Regions from separate parts of the Streptomyces sp. NPDC048566 genome, predicted to be linked through region 3. Evidence: riboswitches for the same ligand, from Rfam matches in the RefSeq annotation. Region 3 holds a riboswitch; each other region holds the start of a gene.

Region 1 (4,194 bases), on a different contig from region 3:
GGTCCGCCCGGCCCTCGGTGGGGGAGGAGGCGGAGGCGAAGTGCCGGCGCGGGATGCGCCCCGCCCGCCGGGCCAGCCGGCCACCCTCCACCGCGTGCCGCATCGCCTCCGCCATCAGCACCGGCTCCTGGGCGCGCGTCACCGCCGAGGCGAGCATCACGCCCGCGCAGCCCAGCTCCATCGCGAGCGCCGCGTCCGAGGCCGTACCGGCCCCGGCGTCCAGAATCACCGGTACCCGCGCGCGCTCGACGATCAGCTCGAAGTTGTGCGGGTTGCGGATGCCCAGCCCGGAGCCGATGGGCGAGCCGAGGGGCATGACCGCCGCGCAGCCCACGTCCTCCAGCTTGCGGGCGAGCACCGGGTCGTCGTTGGTGTAGGGCAGCACGGTGAAGCCGTCGTCGACGAGGGTCTCCGCCGCGTCGAGCAGCTCCACCGGATCGGGTAGCAGGGTGCGCTCGTCGGCGATGACCTCCAGTTTGACCAGGTCGGTGCCGAGCGCCTCGCGCGCGAGGCGTGCGGTGAGGACGGCCTCGCCGGCGGTGTGGCAGCCGGCCGTGTTCGGCAGCACGCGGATGCCGAGCCGGTCCAGCACCGACAGCACCGAACCGTGCACGGACGGGTCCACCCGCCGCATCGCGACGGTCGTCAGCTCCGTGCCGGACGCCACCAGGGCGCGCTCCAGCACGTCGAGGCTGGGCGCCCCGCCCGTGCCCATGACGAGCCGGGAGGTGTAGCTGCCGCCTCCGAGGAGGAAGGGGTCGTCGGCCATCGGTCAGCCTCCTTGTACGGCGGTGAGGACCTCGACGCGGTCGCCCTCGGCCAGCGCCGTGGACGACCACCGTCCGCGGGGGACGACGGTCTCGTTCAGGGCGGCGGCCACCCCCGAGGGCGCCGGGGTGAGGGTCGCGACGAGGGCGTCGAGAGCGGTCCCGGCGGCGATCCGCCGCCGCTCTCCGTTGACGACGATGTTCATGCGGGCTGCTCCGAGAGGGCGGAGGCGCCGAAGCGCCGGGGGGAGAACGGGCGGGCTTCGGCGGGGAGTTCGCCGGTGGTCAGGACGTGCGCCAGCACGTCGCCGGTGACCGGGGTGAGCAGCACCCCGTTGCGGAAGTGGCCGGTGGCCAGCAGCAGACCCTCCAGTGCGGTGGGGCCGAGCAGCGGCGCGTTGTCGGGGGAGCCGGGGCGCAGGCCCGCGCGGGTCTCGGTGAGCGGCAGCTCGGTGATCCCGGGGACCAGCTCGTGGGCGTCGCGCAGCAGCTCGTACACGCCGCCCGCCGTCACCGTCGTGTCCCAGCCCAGTTCCTCGCTGGTCGCGCCCACGACGAGCTCGCCGTTCTCCCGCGGCACCAGGTAGACGTGGCTGCCGCGGACCACGGCCCGCACCGTGCGGTTCAGCAGCGGCGGGCGGTCGCGCGGCACCGCCAGCCGGAGCACCTGGCCCTTCACCGGACGGACCGGCGGCAGGACGTCGGCCGGGACGCCTTCCAGCCGGCCGCTCAGGCTTCCGGCCGCGAGCACCACCCGGCCCGCGCCGAGCGCCGTGCCGTCGGCGGTCACCACCCCGGTGGCCCGGTCGCGGTCGACGGTCAGCCGCTGCGCCCAGGTCCGGTGCAGGCGCACCCCGGCCCGCTCGCACGCCGTGAGCAGGGCCGCGGCGAGGCGCCGCGGGTCGATCTGGTGGTCGCCGTCGACCCGCAGGCCGCCGCGCACCCCGGGGGCGAGCATCGGCTCCAGGCGGCGGCACTCCCGGCCTGTCAGCCACTGCGACGCCAGTCCGCAGCGGCTCTGCAGCGCGTGCAGGTCCCGCAGGTGGGCGCGGTCGTCGGCGTCCAGCGCGACCGCCAGGGTGCCGCACTGCCGGTGGCCCGGGTCCCGGCCGCTCGCCTCGGTGAGCTCGGCGACGAACTCCGGGTAGCGGCGCGCCGAGGCGAGGTTGAGCCCGAGCAGGGTCTCCTCGCCGTAGTGCAGTTCGGTGACGGCGGCGAGCATCCCGGCCGCGACCTGCGCGGCCCCACCGCCGGGCTCGGGATCGACGAGCGCGGTGGCGAGTCCGCGCTGCGCGGCCCGCCAGGCCGTGACCAGGCCGATGATCCCGCCCCCGATGACGAGGACGTCGGACGGTCGTGTGGACGAGTGTGTAGGCGACATGGGCGTCCAGCCCCTCCCTTCGCCGGCATGACCCGGATCAGGTTCGTACGGTCGGAGGCCGCCCCAGCCTCCCTCTCAGCCCGTTGCGCCGGGCTCCCGCGAGTGCTTTGCGTCCGCCACCCTAGCCCGCGCCCCGCGAGCCGGTAAGGGAGCCTCGGCCCGGCGCCCGGGCGGACGGCTCCGTGCTCCGCGGCGGAGCGGGCCCTCGGCGCGGGGGCGGTCCGGGTGTCCGCCGCGTCCGGCCGCCGGCCGTGCCCGGCGGCCGGGAGCGGCCGCCGTCCGCGGGGGCGCCTTTTCCGCCGGCCGCTGTGCGGCGGATCACCGGACGTGAGCGATGACTGACGCAACGTCAGGTGTCTATGGTGATCTGGTGAGCGAGCAGACGCAGGCGAAGGCGCAGGGGTCCACCGCGCGGCGGGTCGTGGTGGTGGGCGCGGGCATGGCCGGGGTGCAGACGGCGGTCGCCCTGCGCGAACAGGGGTTCACCGGCACCGTCACGCTGATCGGAGCGGAGCCCCACCAGCCCTACGACCGGCCGCCGCTGTCCAAGGCGGTCCTGCTCGGCACGGCGGACGGCGCGGCCCTCGACGTCGACTTCGCGGCCCTCGACATCGAGCTGCGGCTCGGCCTGGAGGCCCTCGGCGTGCGCGCCGCGGACCACGAACTCGACACCGCCGCGGGGCCCGTCCCCTACGACGTCCTGGTCGTGGCGACCGGCGCCGAACCCATCCGTCTCCCCGGCGCGGAGGGACTGCCGGGAGTGCACCTGCTGCGCACGCTGGACGACGCCGAACGGCTGCGCCCCGTCCTGCTGGGCCGGCAGGGCATCGTGGTCGTCGGAGCGGGCTGGATCGGCGCCGAGTTCGCCACCGCGGCGCGTGAGGCGGGCTGCGCGGTGACCGTCGTCGAGGCCGCCGACCGGCCGCTGGCCGCCGTGCTGCCCGCCGAGGTGGCCGCCCCGATGGCCGCCTGGTACGCCGACAGCGGGGCCACGCTGCGCACGCGCACCCGCGTGGAGCGCGTCGAGCCGGGGGCCGTGGTGCTGGACGACGGCTCCCGGGTGCCCGCGGGCGCCGTGGTCGTCGGGATCGGCGCGCGGCCCGCGACCGGCTGGATCGCCGGCTCCGGCATCGCCCTCGGAGCCGACCGGGAGATCCTCGCCGACGCCCACCTGCGCACCTCGCTGCCGGACGTGTACGCCGTCGGCGACTGCGCCTCCTTCCCGTCCGGACGCTACGAGGACCGCCTCCTGGTCCACCACTGGGACAACGCGCTCCAGGGGCCCCGCACCGTCGCCGCCAACATCGTGGGAGCGACGCCCGCCGCCTACGACCCGGTGCCCTACTTCTGGTCCGAGCAGTTCGGTCGTTTCGTGCAGTACGTCGGCCACCACACGCCCGCCGACGAGCTGGTGTGGCGGGGCGACCCCGCGGGCGCCGCCTGGTCGGTGTGCTGGCTGCGCGGGACACGCCTGGTCGCCCTGCTGGCGGTGGGCCGCCCGAGGGATCTGGCGCAGGGCCGGCGGCTCATCGAGGCGGGGGCCCTCATGGACGCGCCGCTGCTCGCGGACCCGTCGAGGCCGCTGAAGACGGCCACCGCGCAGACCCCGCCCGCCTGAGCCCGTCCCGGGTCGGACGCCCTCGGCTTCCGACTGTCGGTCCGGGATGGCAGGCTTGTCCCGTGACCGAGATTGACGCAAAGATCGATGCTCTCGTCCCCGCCTGGCTCACCCTCCCCGACATCGCCGAGCAGTTCGGCGTCGAGGTGACCCGCGTCCGGCAGCTGGTCAAGGACGGCCAGCTGATCGCCGTACGCCGTGGTGAGAACCGCGCGCTGCACGTCCCCGCCGCCTTCATCGACGGGAACGAGCAGAAGGTCGTCAAGGGCCTGTCCGGCACCCTGACGCTCCTGCGGGACGACGGCTTCACCGACGAAGAGGCCCTCGAATGGCTCTTCACCCCCGACCCCACCCTGCCCGGCACCCCCGCGCAGGCGCTGAGCGAGAATCGCGGCACGGAGGTGAAGCGCCGCGCCCAGGCGCTCGCC
Region 2 (4,194 bases), on a different contig from region 3:
CCCCGGTAGCAGTACCGGACGGAGCCACTTAATGGTCCTCGCCCCCTTGGAAAAGCGGGGCCTGACCGTCGGTGGGGCCGTCAGCCTGTGTCACGTCCGTTCGTAGGACCCACGAGCGGTCGGGCATACGGCCCACAAGCCCTACCTTCAGGGCGCGCTGGAAGATCATGTTGATAGCCGATTTCGGCGCCTTCCAGTCCGGGTTGACCCATCCCCGGTTCTGCCACTCTTCGGTGATCTCGGACATCCGCATCGGACGGCCGGCTTCTGTCAGGAGTTGTACGGCCCGTCGCACCGAGGCGGTTACCGCCCCCTCCGCTCCGTGGCCCCGCCTGCGCTTGGCGCGAGGCTCGCTTGAGTCGGCGCCGACGGAGTCGGTCACACGTCCCGCATCCCCCGGCTCAAAGATCTGCTTGAGTCCGTACACGACGGACCGCAGGTTGCGCACGCGCTCCTGTACTTCACGGAGTTCAGTCTCCGCCTCCAGGAGTTGCCGCTGCGCCACCCCCAATGCGTCCCGAAGTGCTTGGTCCTCTGCCATGATCCCGAAGGTTAGCACATCTGAACGCGACGAACGCGTGGCAACTTCTGAACGCTCAACGTGGGAGTCAGCCGAGGATTACCTAACTCAGAGACCTCTTGACCTTGGAATGTAGCAAGCAAAAGTGTCATACAGGAGAAAACAGGCAAATTAATCGAACCGCACGCATCGAACAAACACTCTATGAATCAACGTGGAACTTGGAGTTCGTTGAACGCTGTGGCTAAGTGTTCGAACTGCTGTTGATCATTGGTGCACGTCGGTTGATTGGTCTGACGTCGTACCGTGCGAGCCACAGAAGAAGGACGGACGACCGCCTGGGCCGTCTGTGGGCCGTGCGAGGCGGATCGGCAACGACAGATGGCGACCGCCAGCGACAGGCCCCCAGACCTTGAGCCGCAGGTCACCCGATTGGATCTGCGACACTGGTGGGGTTATGCCGAAGCCCGGAGAACTCACCTTTGTCGCGCCGCGCGGAGCCAAGAAGCCGCCGCGGCACCTCGCCGATCTCACGCCCGCCGAGCGCAAGGAGGCGGTTGCCGCGATCGGTGAGAAGCCGTTTCGCGCCAAGCAGCTCTCACAGCACTACTTCGCCCGGTACGCCCACGACCCCGAGCAGTGGACGGACATCCCGGCCGCCTCGCGCGGAAGGCTCCAGGAGGCGCTGCTTCCGGAGCTGATGACGGTCGTCCGGCACCTGTCCACCGACCAGGACACCACCCGCAAGACGCTGTGGCGGCTCTTCGACGGCACGCTCGTCGAGTCCGTCCTGATGCGCTACCCGGACCGGGTGACCATGTGCATCAGCTCGCAGGCGGGCTGCGGGATGAACTGCCCCTTCTGCGCCACGGGACAGGCCGGGCTCGACCGGAACCTGTCGACCGGCGAGATCGTGCACCAGATCGTCGACGGGATGCGGGCGCTGCGCGACGGCGAGATCCCCGGCGGCCCGGCCCGGCTCAGCAACATCGTCTTCATGGGCATGGGCGAGCCGCTGGCCAACTACAAGCGGGTGGTCGGCGCGATCCGCGCCCTGACCGACCCGGAGCCGGACGGCCTCGGCCTCTCGCAGCGCGGCATCACCGTCTCGACCGTGGGTCTGGTGCCGGCCATCAACCGCTTCGCCGACGAGGGCCTCAAGTGCCGGCTGGCGATCTCCCTGCACGCCCCGGACGACGAGCTGCGCGACACCCTCGTCCCCGTGAACACCCGGTGGAAGGTTCGCGAGGTGCTCGACGCCGGATGGGAGTACGCCGCGAAGTCCGGGCGGCGCCTGTCCATCGAGTACGCCCTGATCCGCGACATCAACGACCAGGCGTGGCGCGGCGACCGGCTCGGCCGGATGCTCAAGGGCAAGCCGGTCCACGTCAACCTCATCCCGCTGAACCCGACCCCGGGGTCGAAGTGGACGGCCTCGCGGCCCGAGGACGAGAAGGCGTTCGTCGCGGCCATCGCGGCCCACGGCGTGCCGGTCACCGTCCGGGACACCCGCGGTCAGGAGATCGACGGGGCGTGCGGTCAGCTCGCCGCGACCGAGCGGTAGTCTGATAACCGTCACGGCCAACCGGCATCAGTCAACTTCATATTCCGACAGGGGAGCGCCACAGCGCTGAGAGTGCGGGACAGACCGCAGACCCTCTGAACCTTGCCCAGGTCATTCTGGGTAGGAAGTTCGGTCATCACTCAAGCTGTTGCGCCCTGCCCGGGAACCGTCAGAGGTCCCGGGCAGGGCCGCGTCTTCTCCTGGTCACCCAGGAGGAATCAGTGAGCACCATCACCAGCAGCAGGCGGCTCGCGGCCACGGCCGTCGGGCTGAGCCTCGTCACCCTGCCCGTGCTGTCGGCGTGCGGCTCGTCCGACGCCGACGCCGGCGCCTCGGGCGGGAAGAAGACCGTCACGCTCGTCACCCACGACTCGTGGGCCGTCTCCAAGAACGTGCTCGCCGACTTCGAGAAGCGGTCCGGGTACACGGTCCGCGTCCTGAAGGACGGCGACGCCGGGCAGGCGGTCAACAAGGCCATCCTGACCAAGGACAACCCGCAGGGCGACGTCTTCTTCGGCGTGGACAACACCCTGCTGAGCCGGGCCCTCGACAACGGGCTGTTCCAGTCCTACGAGGCGAAGGGCTCCGCCGGGATCGCCGACCGGTACCGCGTGGACGGGGACAAGCACCGCGTCACGCCGGTCGACTCGGGCGACATCTGCGTCAACTACGACAAGGCGTACTTCGCGAAGCACCACCTCGCGCCGCCGCGGTCCTTCGACGACCTGGTCAAGCCCGCCTACAAGGACCTCCTCGTCACCGAGAACGCCTCGACCTCCTCGCCCGGCCTCGGCTTCCTGCTCGGCACCGCGGCGCAGTACGGCGACGACGGGTGGCAGGGCTACTGGAAGAAGCTCAAGGCCAACGGCGTGAAGGTCGTGGACGGCTGGGAGCAGGCCTACAACGACGAGTTCTCCGGGTCCGCGGGCGGCCGGAAGGCCAAGGGGGACCGTCCCCTCGTCGTCTCCTACGCCTCGTCGCCGCCCGCCGAGGTCGTCTACGCCGACCCCAGGCCCGACACTGCTCCCACCGGCGTCGTGGACGGCACCTGCTTCCGCCAGGTCGAGTACGCCGGCCTGCTGAGCAACGCCGGGAACAGCGAGGGCGGCAAGGCGCTCCTGGACTTCCTGCTCACCAAGGAGTTCCAGGAGGACATGCCGCTCAACATGTTCGTGTACCCGGTCACCGGCACCGCGCGGGTGCCCGAGGAGTTCACGGAGTTCGGACCGCAGGCCAAGGACCCCCACACGCTGGCTCCCGCGAAGATCGCCGCCGACCGCGACCAGTGGGTCACGTCGTGGACCTCGCTCGTCCTCAAGTAGCCGAGGGCGCCCCGCGCGCGGCCCGCCGGCGGAACGCGGCGCGGCTCGGCCTGATGGCCCTGCCCGTCGCGTTCTTCGCGGTGTTCTTCGCCTATCCCGTGAGCGCGATCGTCGCGCGCGGGCTCCACGGCGACGGTGGCTGGCGGTTCGGCCGCATCGTGGACGTGGCGGCCCGGCCCGACATCCGGCACGTGCTGTGGTTCACCACCTGGCAGGCGCTGGCCTCCACGGCGCTCACCCTGCTGGTCGCGCTGCCCGGCGCCTACGTCCTGGCGCGCCTGGACTTCCCCGGAAAGCAGGTCCTGCGGGCCGTGGTGACCGTGCCCTTCGTCCTGCCGACCGTCGTCGTGGGCACGGCGTTCCTCGCGCTCGTCGGCCGGGGCGGACTCCTCGACGAGCTGTGGGGCGTCCGCCTGGACACCACGGTGTGGGCGATCCTGCTCGCGCACGTCTTCTTCAACTACGCGGTCGTGGTGCGGACCGTGGGCGGCCTCTGGTCGCAGCTCGACCCGCGCCAGGAGGAGGCCGCCCGGATGCTGGGCGCCTCCCGCCTCGCCGCCTGGCGCAGGGTGACGCTCCCGGCCCTCGCCCCGGCCGTGGCCGCCGCCGCCCTCATGGTCTTCCTCTTCACCTTCACCTCGTTCGGCGTGGTGCAGATCCTCGGCGGCCCCGCCTTCTCGACCCTGGAGGTCGAGATCTACCGGCAGACCTCCGAGATCTTCGACCTCGGGACGGCGGCGGTGCTCACCCTCGTGCAGTTCGCGGCGGTCGGGGCGATCCTCGCGGTG
Region 3 (4,194 bases):
GGTTGCGGGGCGGCCGGGCCTCCCGTGCGGTCGGCCGCGACCACCAGAGCGGCCAGTGCGGTCGTCACGGGCACGGCGGCGACCAGACCGATCGACCCCACGAGCGTGCGCACGATCTCCTCGGCGACGAGTTCGCTGTTGGCGACCGTGCCCACGCTGCTCTGCGCGATCGAGAACAGCAGCAGCAGCGGCAGCGCGGCGCCCGCGTAGGCCAGGACGAGGGTGTTGACCACCGAGGCGATGTGGTCCCGGCCGATCCGGATTCCCGCTCGATAGAGACCGCGCCATCCCATGGTGGGATTCGCCTCGTGCAGTTCCCAGACCGCGGACGTCTGTGTCACCGTCACGTCGTCGAGCACACCGAGCGAACCGATGATGACACCGGCCAGCAGCAGACCGCTCATGTCGATGGCCGGGTACAGGCCGTGGATCAGCCCGGTGCTGTCGTCCGTGTTGCCGGTCAGGAAGGCCCAGTCGATGAAGACCGAGCCGAGGATGCCGATCAGCAGCAGCGACAGGAGCGTGCCGACCACCGCCACCGAGGTCCGGGCCGACAGTCCGTGACACAGGTAGAGGGCGATCAGCATGATCGCGCTGGAGCCGACGACCGCCACGATCAGCGGGTTCGACCCCTGAAGGATCGCGGGGAGGATGAAGAAGTTCAGGATCAGGAAACTGATGGCGAGGGCGATCAGCGCCATGATGCCCCGCATCCGGCCCACCACCACGACGACCACGGCGAACAGGCCGGCGAGCAGGGAGAGGGGCAGCCGGCGGTTCGCGTCGGTCACCGAGTACTGGAGGTTCTCGGGGGCAGAGGGCTCGTAGGCGACGATGACCTTCTCGCCGCGGTGCAACTGCCGTGACTGGTCCGGCTGGACGATCTCGGTGAACGTGCGGCCCGTGTCCTTTCCGGAACCGATCCGGATGGTCGCCCGCTTGCACGCACCCTTCGCCTGCTGCCGGCCCAAGGAGCCTTCCGGTGCGGAGGTGTCACCGCCCGGGGTCCCCCCGGAGGCGTTCACGGAGGCGCAGTCCACCTCGACGACCTTCGTGACGGTCGCGTTCTGCGTCTGCCGGTCGAAACCGACACCGGTGCGCTCGTGGGCCGGGGCGCCACCGGGCCACAACACCACGAGTCCCACGGCGACAGCGGCCGCGAAAGGGATCAGAACCGCGGCGATGACCCTGCGCAGACGCATCGATACGGGCGCTGCGGGGCCGTGGCTGTGCGTGTGGCCGTGTCCACCGCTCGGGCCGTGCCCGTGTCCGCCCCCCGACCCGCGCCCCCGGCCGTCACCCGGGCCCTGCCCGTGTCCGCCACCGGAGACCGGTCCGTGACCGTCACCGGGGCCCGGTGCACCGCCCTGGCCCGGTCCGCGGCCGTCGTACGGTCCGGGACCGGGCTTGTCGTCGAGGAGGCCGCCGTTCCCGCCGCCGACCGCGGGGTCATGAGCCGTTCCCTGCCCGGTGTCGTGCCGGTGGCCGTACGCGGACCCCGGCCCATGCCCCTGACCGGCACCGGGACCATGTCCACGGCCGTCGCCGGCGCCTCGACGGCGCGGCGGCTCGGACGGTGGGAACGAGGGCTGCTGGGTCGTTGTCACCGACCGATCATCGCAAGAACGGCAAGGGCCCCCTGTTCACCGCGCCAGATATGACGCTAGCGTGGTGGCACCTTTGTACACGCGGGAGCTCGGAGCACCGGGCTGAGAGGGCGCTGACCTCCGTCTTCGCGATGTTTCACATGAAACATCGGTGAACGGAAGCCGCTGCGTCGACCGCCGAACCTGTTACCGGGTAATGCCGGCGTAGGGAGTAGGTCTCATGACCATCAAGGACGTCAACACGCCTGCCTCCAGCCAGTCGGACGGTGCCACGTCGCCGTCCGGAGGCGAGGAGGCAGGGAAGTCCATCGGCTGGCACAAGGCGTACGTCGAGGGTTCGCGGCCCGACCTGCGGGTGCCGGTCCGTCAGGTTCACCTGACGAACGGGCAGTCCGTGACGCTGTACGACACCTCCGGCCCGTACACCGATCCGTCCATCGACACCGATGTGCGCCGGGGCCTGGCGCCGGTGCGGGAGAACTGGATCATCGCTCGCGGCGACACGGAGGAGTACGCGGGCCGACCCGTTCGTCCCGAGGACGACGGAATCAAGCACACCGCGCCGCGGGGCGGTCTGCGCAATCTCGACGCCGTCTTTCCCGGGCGTCCCCGGCTGCCGCGGCGAGGGCGCTCGGGGCAGGCGGTCACGCAGCTCGCGTACGCGCGACGCGGCGAGATCACTCCGGAGATGGAGTTCGTGGCGGTCCGGGAGAACGTCGAGCCCGAGATCGTCCGGGCGGAGATCGCCGCAGGCCGGGCGGTGCTGCCCGCCAACGTCAACCACCCCGAGATCGAGCCGATGATCATCGGCAAGCGGTTCCTGGTGAAGGTCAACGCCAACATCGGCAATTCGGCCGTCACCTCCTCCATCGAGGAGGAGGTCGAGAAGATGACCTGGGCGACCCGATGGGGCGCCGACACCGTCATGGACCTGTCCACCGGGCGCAACATCCACACCACGCGCGAGTGGGTGCTGCGCAATTCCCCCGTGCCCATCGGAACGGTCCCGCTGTACCAGGCGTTGGAGAAGGTCGACGGCCGGGCCGAGGAACTCACCTGGGAGATCTACAAGGACACGGTCGTCGAGCAGGCCGAACAGGGTGTGGACTACATGACGGTCCACGCGGGTGTCCGCCTGGCGTACGTGCCGCTCACCGCGAACCGCAAGACCGGCATCGTCTCGCGCGGCGGTTCGATCATGGCCGCCTGGTGCCTGGCGCACCACAAGGAGTCGTTCCTGTACGAGAACTTCGAGGAACTCTGCGAGATCCTCGCCGCGTACGACGTCACGTACTCCCTCGGCGACGGCCTGCGGCCCGGATCCATCGCGGACGCCAACGACGCCGCGCAGTTCGCCGAGTTGAGGACACTCGGGGAACTCAACACGGTCGCGAAGCGTTTCCACGTACAGACGATGATCGAAGGCCCGGGACACGTCCCGATGCACAAGATCAAGGAGAACATCGACCTTCAGCAGGAGATCTGCGATGAAGCTCCGTTCTATACGCTCGGCCCGCTGACCACCGACGTCGCGCCCGCGTACGACCACATCACCTCCGGTATCGGTGCCGCCATGATCGCTTGGTGGGGCACCGCCATGCTCTGCTACGTGACGCCCAAGGAGCACCTGGGCCTGCCCAACCGTGACGACGTCAAGACCGGGGTCATCACGTACAAGATCGCCGCTCACGCGGCCGATCTCGCCAAGGGCCACCCCGGTGCTCAGGACTGGGACGACGCGTTGTCCGACGCCCGCTTCGAGTTCCGGTGGGAGGACCAGTTCAATCTGGCCCTCGACCCGGACACGGCACGGGAGTTCCACGACGAGACGCTGCCCGCCGAGCCGGCCAAGACGGCCCACTTCTGCTCCATGTGCGGTCCGAAGTTCTGCTCCATGAAGATCAGCCAGAGCATCAACGAGCGGTTCGGCGGGGACACCGCCGAGGGTGCGTCGGCGGAGGAGATCTCCGAGGGCATGCTCCAGAAGTCGCGCGAGTTCGCGGCGGCGGGCAACCGGGTCTACCTGCCGTTGGCCGACTGACCCGGTCGCGGGGCGCGGTCCGGGGAGGTGAGCCTGCCCGGACCGCGCCCGGGGCGGATGCGCCCCGGCCGGGGCGGGCGGCGCGGGCGGTCATGCCGGGCTGTCCTGCGGATACCAGCGAAGCTCCACGGTGTTGCCGTCCGGGTCGCGCACGTACAGCGAGGTGGCCGTACCGCGCGCGCCGAAGCGCGGGCCGGGACCGTCGACCACGGTGAAGGTGCCGGCGGCGATCACCTCGTCCCAGTCGAGCGGCTCCACGGCGAGGCAGATGTGGTCGACGTTGGTCCCCGCGCGGACTCCGGCGACGAGATCGATGATGGTCTCCCCGGTGACCCGCACCGACGGGAACGGGGCCTGCCCGAGGCGCCACTCGGTGACGCGCACCGGCTCCAGGCCCAGCAGCCCGACGTAGAACTCCAGGGACCGTTCGACGTCCTCGACGGTGAGGACCAGGTGGTCGAAGGCCTTCACGCGCACGGGGGTCATGCCGCCTCCAGGGCCACCGCGAGGCGCAGCCACTCGGCGAAGAGGGCGGCGTCGACCTCG
Region 4 (4,194 bases), on a different contig from region 3:
TCGCGCCGTGCGCCGCCGCGACCGCGCGCACCGCGTCGTCCGTCGGGTCCTCCTTCGGGCCCAGTTCTCCGCCTCGGCCGGCGATGGCGTAGAACGGCACGAAGGCGATGCCGAGTTCGCCGCAGACCCGCAGCAGGTCCTCGTCGGCCTCTGTGGTGCCGCCGAGTCCGTAGCGGTTCTGGACGGCGACCACGGGCGCGATGACGCGGGCCTCCTCCAGGTGGGTGACCGAGACGTCGGACAGGCCGAGGTGCCGGACGAGCCCGGCCTCGCGCAGTTCGGCGAGGGCGCCGAAGTGCTCGGCGACGGACGCCTGCCGCATCCGCCGCAGGTACACGAGGTCCAGGTGGTCACGGCCGAGCTGGCGCAGGTTCTCCTCGACGTGGGCGCGCAGTTGGTCCGGACGGGCCGAGGTCCCCCACTCCCCCGAGTAGTCGCGGAAGGGCCCCACCTTGGTGGCGATGACCAGGTCGTCGGGGTACGGGGCGAGTGCGCTGTTGATGAGTTCGTTGGCGGAGCGCAGCGCGGAGAAGTAGAAGGCCGCGGTGTCGATGTGGTCGACGCCCGACGCGATCGCCGTGCGCAGGACGGTGATCGAGCGGTCCCGCTCGCTGGGCGTGCCGTGGTGGAAGGCCGCGCTGCCGGTCAGCCGCATGGCCCCGAAACCGATGCGGTTGACGGTGAGATCGCCCAGCGTCCAGGTGCCCGCGGCGGCCGCGGTGATCGTCTCTGCGGTCATCGCGGCAGTCTCGCACACGCTCCCGCGGGATGCGCGGGGTCGCCGCCACCGCGGCACGGCCCGCCGGCCGTGGGCGGCGATGCGCGGGCCGGGTCCGCCGGCCCGCGGCTCAGGCCGGGCCGGCCGGCGCGACCCGGGTGGCGAAGGCGGTGAGGTCGGCGAGGACGCGTTCCGGCCGCTCCCAGTGGACGGCGTGGCCCGTGCCCTCGTAGGAGAGGAAGGCCGCTCCGTGCACCGCGTCGAGGATCGTCTGCTGGTCGTCGCGGGTCAGGAACGGGTCCTGTTCCCCCCAGACCACCAGGGTGGGGACCAGGATGCCGCCGAGGGTCGCGCGCAGGTCGGTGTCGCGCAGCGCGTGGGCGGTCTCCCGCCAGACGCGGACGGGGACTTTGACGGCTTCCTCGACCATCGTCTCGGCGAAGCCCCGGGCGAGCGGGCCGGCCGACATCGCGGCGACGAACTCCTCGGCGAACGCGCGGGGCACGGGGTCGGCGAGGCCGTCCAGCCGCTCCGCCCAGGCGTCCGCGGCGGCGTTGCCGGCGAGGGTCGCGGGGACGCCGAGCAGGGCGAGTCCGGCGATGCGGTCGGGGTGGCTGCCCGCGACGATGCGGGCGGCTATGCCTCCGCTGGACGCCCCGACGAGCACGGCCCGCGGGATCTCGGCGGCGTCGAGGAAGGCGACGAGGTCGGCGGCGAAGTCCTCCGGGGCGTAGCCGTCCGGGGGCCGTTCCGCGTCTCCGTGGCCGCGCTGGGTGGGCGCGTACCCGTGCAGGGAGGGCGGCAGCCGGCGCAGCAGCGGCTCGAAGGACCACCAGGAGTCGGCGAGGCCGTGCACGAACACGACCGGGGTGCCGCCGGGGTAGCCGGCCTCCGCGTACGGAAGGGTCGGCCCCTCGCGCAGTCGCGCGGTCTTCAGGGAGATCACGGTCACGGCGCCTGCCTCCTTCCGCCCGGCCACCCGGGTCCGGGAGCCCGGGAACGAGAGAGCGGGCGGCGATCACCTCCGACAGTACCGAGGGGCGGCACACCGCGCGCTGCAGGCGGCCCGGCCGGGTCCGGTGAGGTGTACGGGGGCGGGGCACGGGGTTCCGGGTGGTCCGCGCAGGCGGCCGGAGGGCGCGGGTCCGCCGTGCACGCGAGCCCGGGGATGGGGTTAGTGTGTCCGTCGTACCGGACACGGGGTGCCCCGACCGAGGGCTGAGATCACACCCGTCGAACCTGAACCAGTTCGTACTGGCGGAGGGATGTCTTCCATGCCATCGGCGCATGTTTCCGACGGGCTGCCCGTCGACGCACGGGCGGCCGTCTTCGACGGGGCGATGCCCGCCGCCCCCGGCGACCTGCGGGTGGAGGGCCACGGCATCGGGCCGGTGCCGGAGGCCAACCGGTACGGCGGGCCCTGGCGGCTGTTCACCGTGTGGTTCGCCCCGAACCTGACGATGACGGGTGTGTTCACGGGGACCATCGGCATCGCCCTCGGCCTGGACTTCCGCACCGCTCTGGCGGCCGTGGTCTTCGGGACGGTGGTCGGAGCGCTGCCCACCGCCGTGCTGTGCACCTGGGGCAGCCTCACCGGGATCGGTCAACTCCCCCTGGCACGGCTTGCGTTCGGCAGGGCGGTGGTGCTTCCCGGGCTGTTGCAGTGGGCGTCCTCGGTGGCCTGGGACGCGCTGATCGGGCTGTTCGGCGGGGACGCGCTGGCACGGCTGTGCGGCTGGCCGTTCTGGGTCGGCGTCCTCGTCGTGATGGCCGCGCAGGGTGCGCTCGGCGTCCTCGGCTACGAAGCGGTGCACCGGCTCCAGATCGTGATGACCTTCGTGCTCGCCGTCGCCTTCGCGGTGATCGCGTGGCGCATGCTGGACGGCGTCCACCCCGCCGCGACGGGCTCCGCGCACGGCGCCGACCGGGCGGGCGCCTTCGTGCTCACCAGTACCGTCGCGCTGAGCCTGTCGCTGTCCTGGGCCCCGTACGCGAGTGACTTCAGCCGCTACCTGCCGCGCGCCACCTCGCGCCCCCGGATGTTCTGGTGCACGCTGCTCGGTCTCGTCGCGTCGTTCGTCTCCGTGCAGGTGCTCGGCCTGTGGGGCGCGTCCGTGCTCACCGACCAGACGGCGGCGGGCGTGGAGAGGGTGCTGGGCGGCGGGGCGGCCGGCGCGTTCGGGCTGCTCGCCGTGGCGCTGGCGGCGGTGTGCAGCAACGCGATGAACGACTACAGCGGTTCGCTGGCCCTCCAGACGCTGGGGGTGCGGATGCCGCGCCCGGTGGCCGCCGCCGTGGCCGCGGCGCTCGGTTTCCCGCTCGTCCTGTGGATGCACGCCGCCGACACCGCGGCCCGCTTCCAGAACGTCCTGCTGTTCGTGGGGTACTGGATTCCCGGGTTCGTCGCGGTGGTCGGCGTGGACTGGGCGGCGCGTGCGCGCGAGCGCGGCGGCGCCCCGCCGGACCTCGCCGAGGAGTCGGCCCGGCGTCCTGCCGTGGGGCCGCCGGTACTCGCCTTCGCCGGCGCCTTCGCCGCCGCGGTCCCGTTCATGGACACCGGCCTGTACGTGGGCCCGGTGGCAGCCGCCCTGCACGGCGCCGATCTCTCGTACTACGTGGCGTTCCTCGTCGCCCTCGTCCTCTACGCCCCGCTGCGGTTGCGCCGCCGCCGGGTCTAGGGCGTGTCGCCGACGTCCCTCGTTCGCCCGGAGGGCGGCAGAGGGGGCGCGCGACACGCCCCAGCGCCGGGCCGCGCCGGTCCCGGCACGGCCCCGACCTCCGCCTCGCGCCGGTTCGTCCGCCCCTCGGGCAGGCGGGACCGGTGCCGTACTCCGAGAGGAACACCCTCATGACCACGCCGCCCCGTGTCCTGACGATCGCCGGATCGGACTCCGGCGGAGGCGCCGGGATCCAGGCCGACCTGAAGACGATGCTGGCGCTCGGCGCCCACGGGATGAGCGTGCTCACCGCGGTCACGGCGCAGAACTCCGTGGGTGTGCAGGGTGCCTGGGAGCTGACCGGGGAGTCGGTGCGCGCGCAGTACCGCAGCGTCGTCGACGACATCGGCGTCCAGGCCGTGAAGACCGGCATGCTGGCGTCGCCGTCGCTGGTCTCGACGGTCGCCGAGCTGCTGGCCGACGCGGACGTGCCCGTCGTCGTCGATCCGGTGAGCGTCTCCAAGCACGGGGACAGGCTGCTGGCGGAGGACGCCCTCGACGCGGTGCGGACCCGGCTGCTGCCGAGGGCCACGGTGGCCACCCCGAACCTGGACGAGGTGGCGCAGCTGACGGGCGTGCGGGTGGCCGACGAGGCGGGCATGCTGCGGGCCGCGGGCCGGCTGCTGGCGTACGGCCCGCGCTGGGTGCTGGTCAAGGGCGGTCACCTGCCGGGTCAGGCGGTCGACCTGCTGACCGACGGGACGGCCGAGCACTGGCTGCGGGCGCCGCGTCACGACAACCGGCATACGCACGGCACCG

The links. Region 3 has a riboswitch for thiamine pyrophosphate ahead of thiC (phosphomethylpyrimidine synthase ThiC). Riboswitches for the same ligand answer to the same signal wherever they lie in the genome.
Region 1: it holds a riboswitch for thiamine pyrophosphate, as region 3 does, so the genes downstream of both, thiO (glycine oxidase ThiO) here and thiC (phosphomethylpyrimidine synthase ThiC) in region 3, are expected to answer to the same signal.
Region 2: it holds a riboswitch for thiamine pyrophosphate, as region 3 does, so the genes downstream of both, ACGFS9_RS20745 (thiamine ABC transporter substrate binding subunit) here and thiC (phosphomethylpyrimidine synthase ThiC) in region 3, are expected to answer to the same signal.
Region 4: it holds a riboswitch for thiamine pyrophosphate, as region 3 does, so the genes downstream of both, ACGFS9_RS27675 (purine-cytosine permease family protein) here and thiC (phosphomethylpyrimidine synthase ThiC) in region 3, are expected to answer to the same signal.

Annotation. Positions count from the first base shown of each region.
Region 1 covers NZ_JBICWL010000006.1:71,766-75,959, reverse strand. The annotation lists gene ACGFS9_RS12790 (thiazole synthase) at 1-769, opposite strand, end outside; gene thiS (sulfur carrier protein ThiS) at 773-973, opposite strand; gene thiO (glycine oxidase ThiO) at 970-2,148, opposite strand; TPP riboswitch at 2,146-2,258, opposite strand; gene ACGFS9_RS12775 (NAD(P)/FAD-dependent oxidoreductase) at 2,519-3,766, shown strand; gene ACGFS9_RS12770 (Rv2175c family DNA-binding protein) at 3,829-4,194, shown strand, end outside.
Region 2 covers NZ_JBICWL010000013.1:95,587-99,780, forward strand. The annotation lists gene ACGFS9_RS20735 (hypothetical protein) at 29-541, opposite strand; gene rlmN (23S rRNA (adenine(2503)-C(2))-methyltransferase RlmN) at 978-2,084, shown strand; TPP riboswitch at 2,124-2,229, shown strand; gene ACGFS9_RS20745 (thiamine ABC transporter substrate binding subunit) at 2,306-3,406, shown strand; gene ACGFS9_RS20750 (ABC transporter permease) at 3,382-4,194, shown strand, end outside.
Region 3 covers NZ_JBICWL010000004.1:184,741-188,934, reverse strand. The annotation lists gene ACGFS9_RS09720 (YibE/F family protein) at 1-1,607, opposite strand, end outside; TPP riboswitch at 1,679-1,835, shown strand; gene thiC (phosphomethylpyrimidine synthase ThiC) at 1,828-3,648, shown strand; gene ACGFS9_RS09710 (VOC family protein) at 3,739-4,125, opposite strand; gene ACGFS9_RS09705 (DUF1801 domain-containing protein) at 4,131-4,194, opposite strand, start outside.
Region 4 covers NZ_JBICWL010000026.1:14,488-18,681, reverse strand. The annotation lists gene ACGFS9_RS27685 (aldo/keto reductase) at 1-739, opposite strand, end outside; gene ACGFS9_RS27680 (alpha/beta fold hydrolase) at 849-1,670, opposite strand; TPP riboswitch at 1,907-2,001, shown strand; gene ACGFS9_RS27675 (purine-cytosine permease family protein) at 1,993-3,396, shown strand; gene thiD (bifunctional hydroxymethylpyrimidine kinase/phosphomethylpyrimidine kinase) at 3,567-4,194, shown strand, end outside.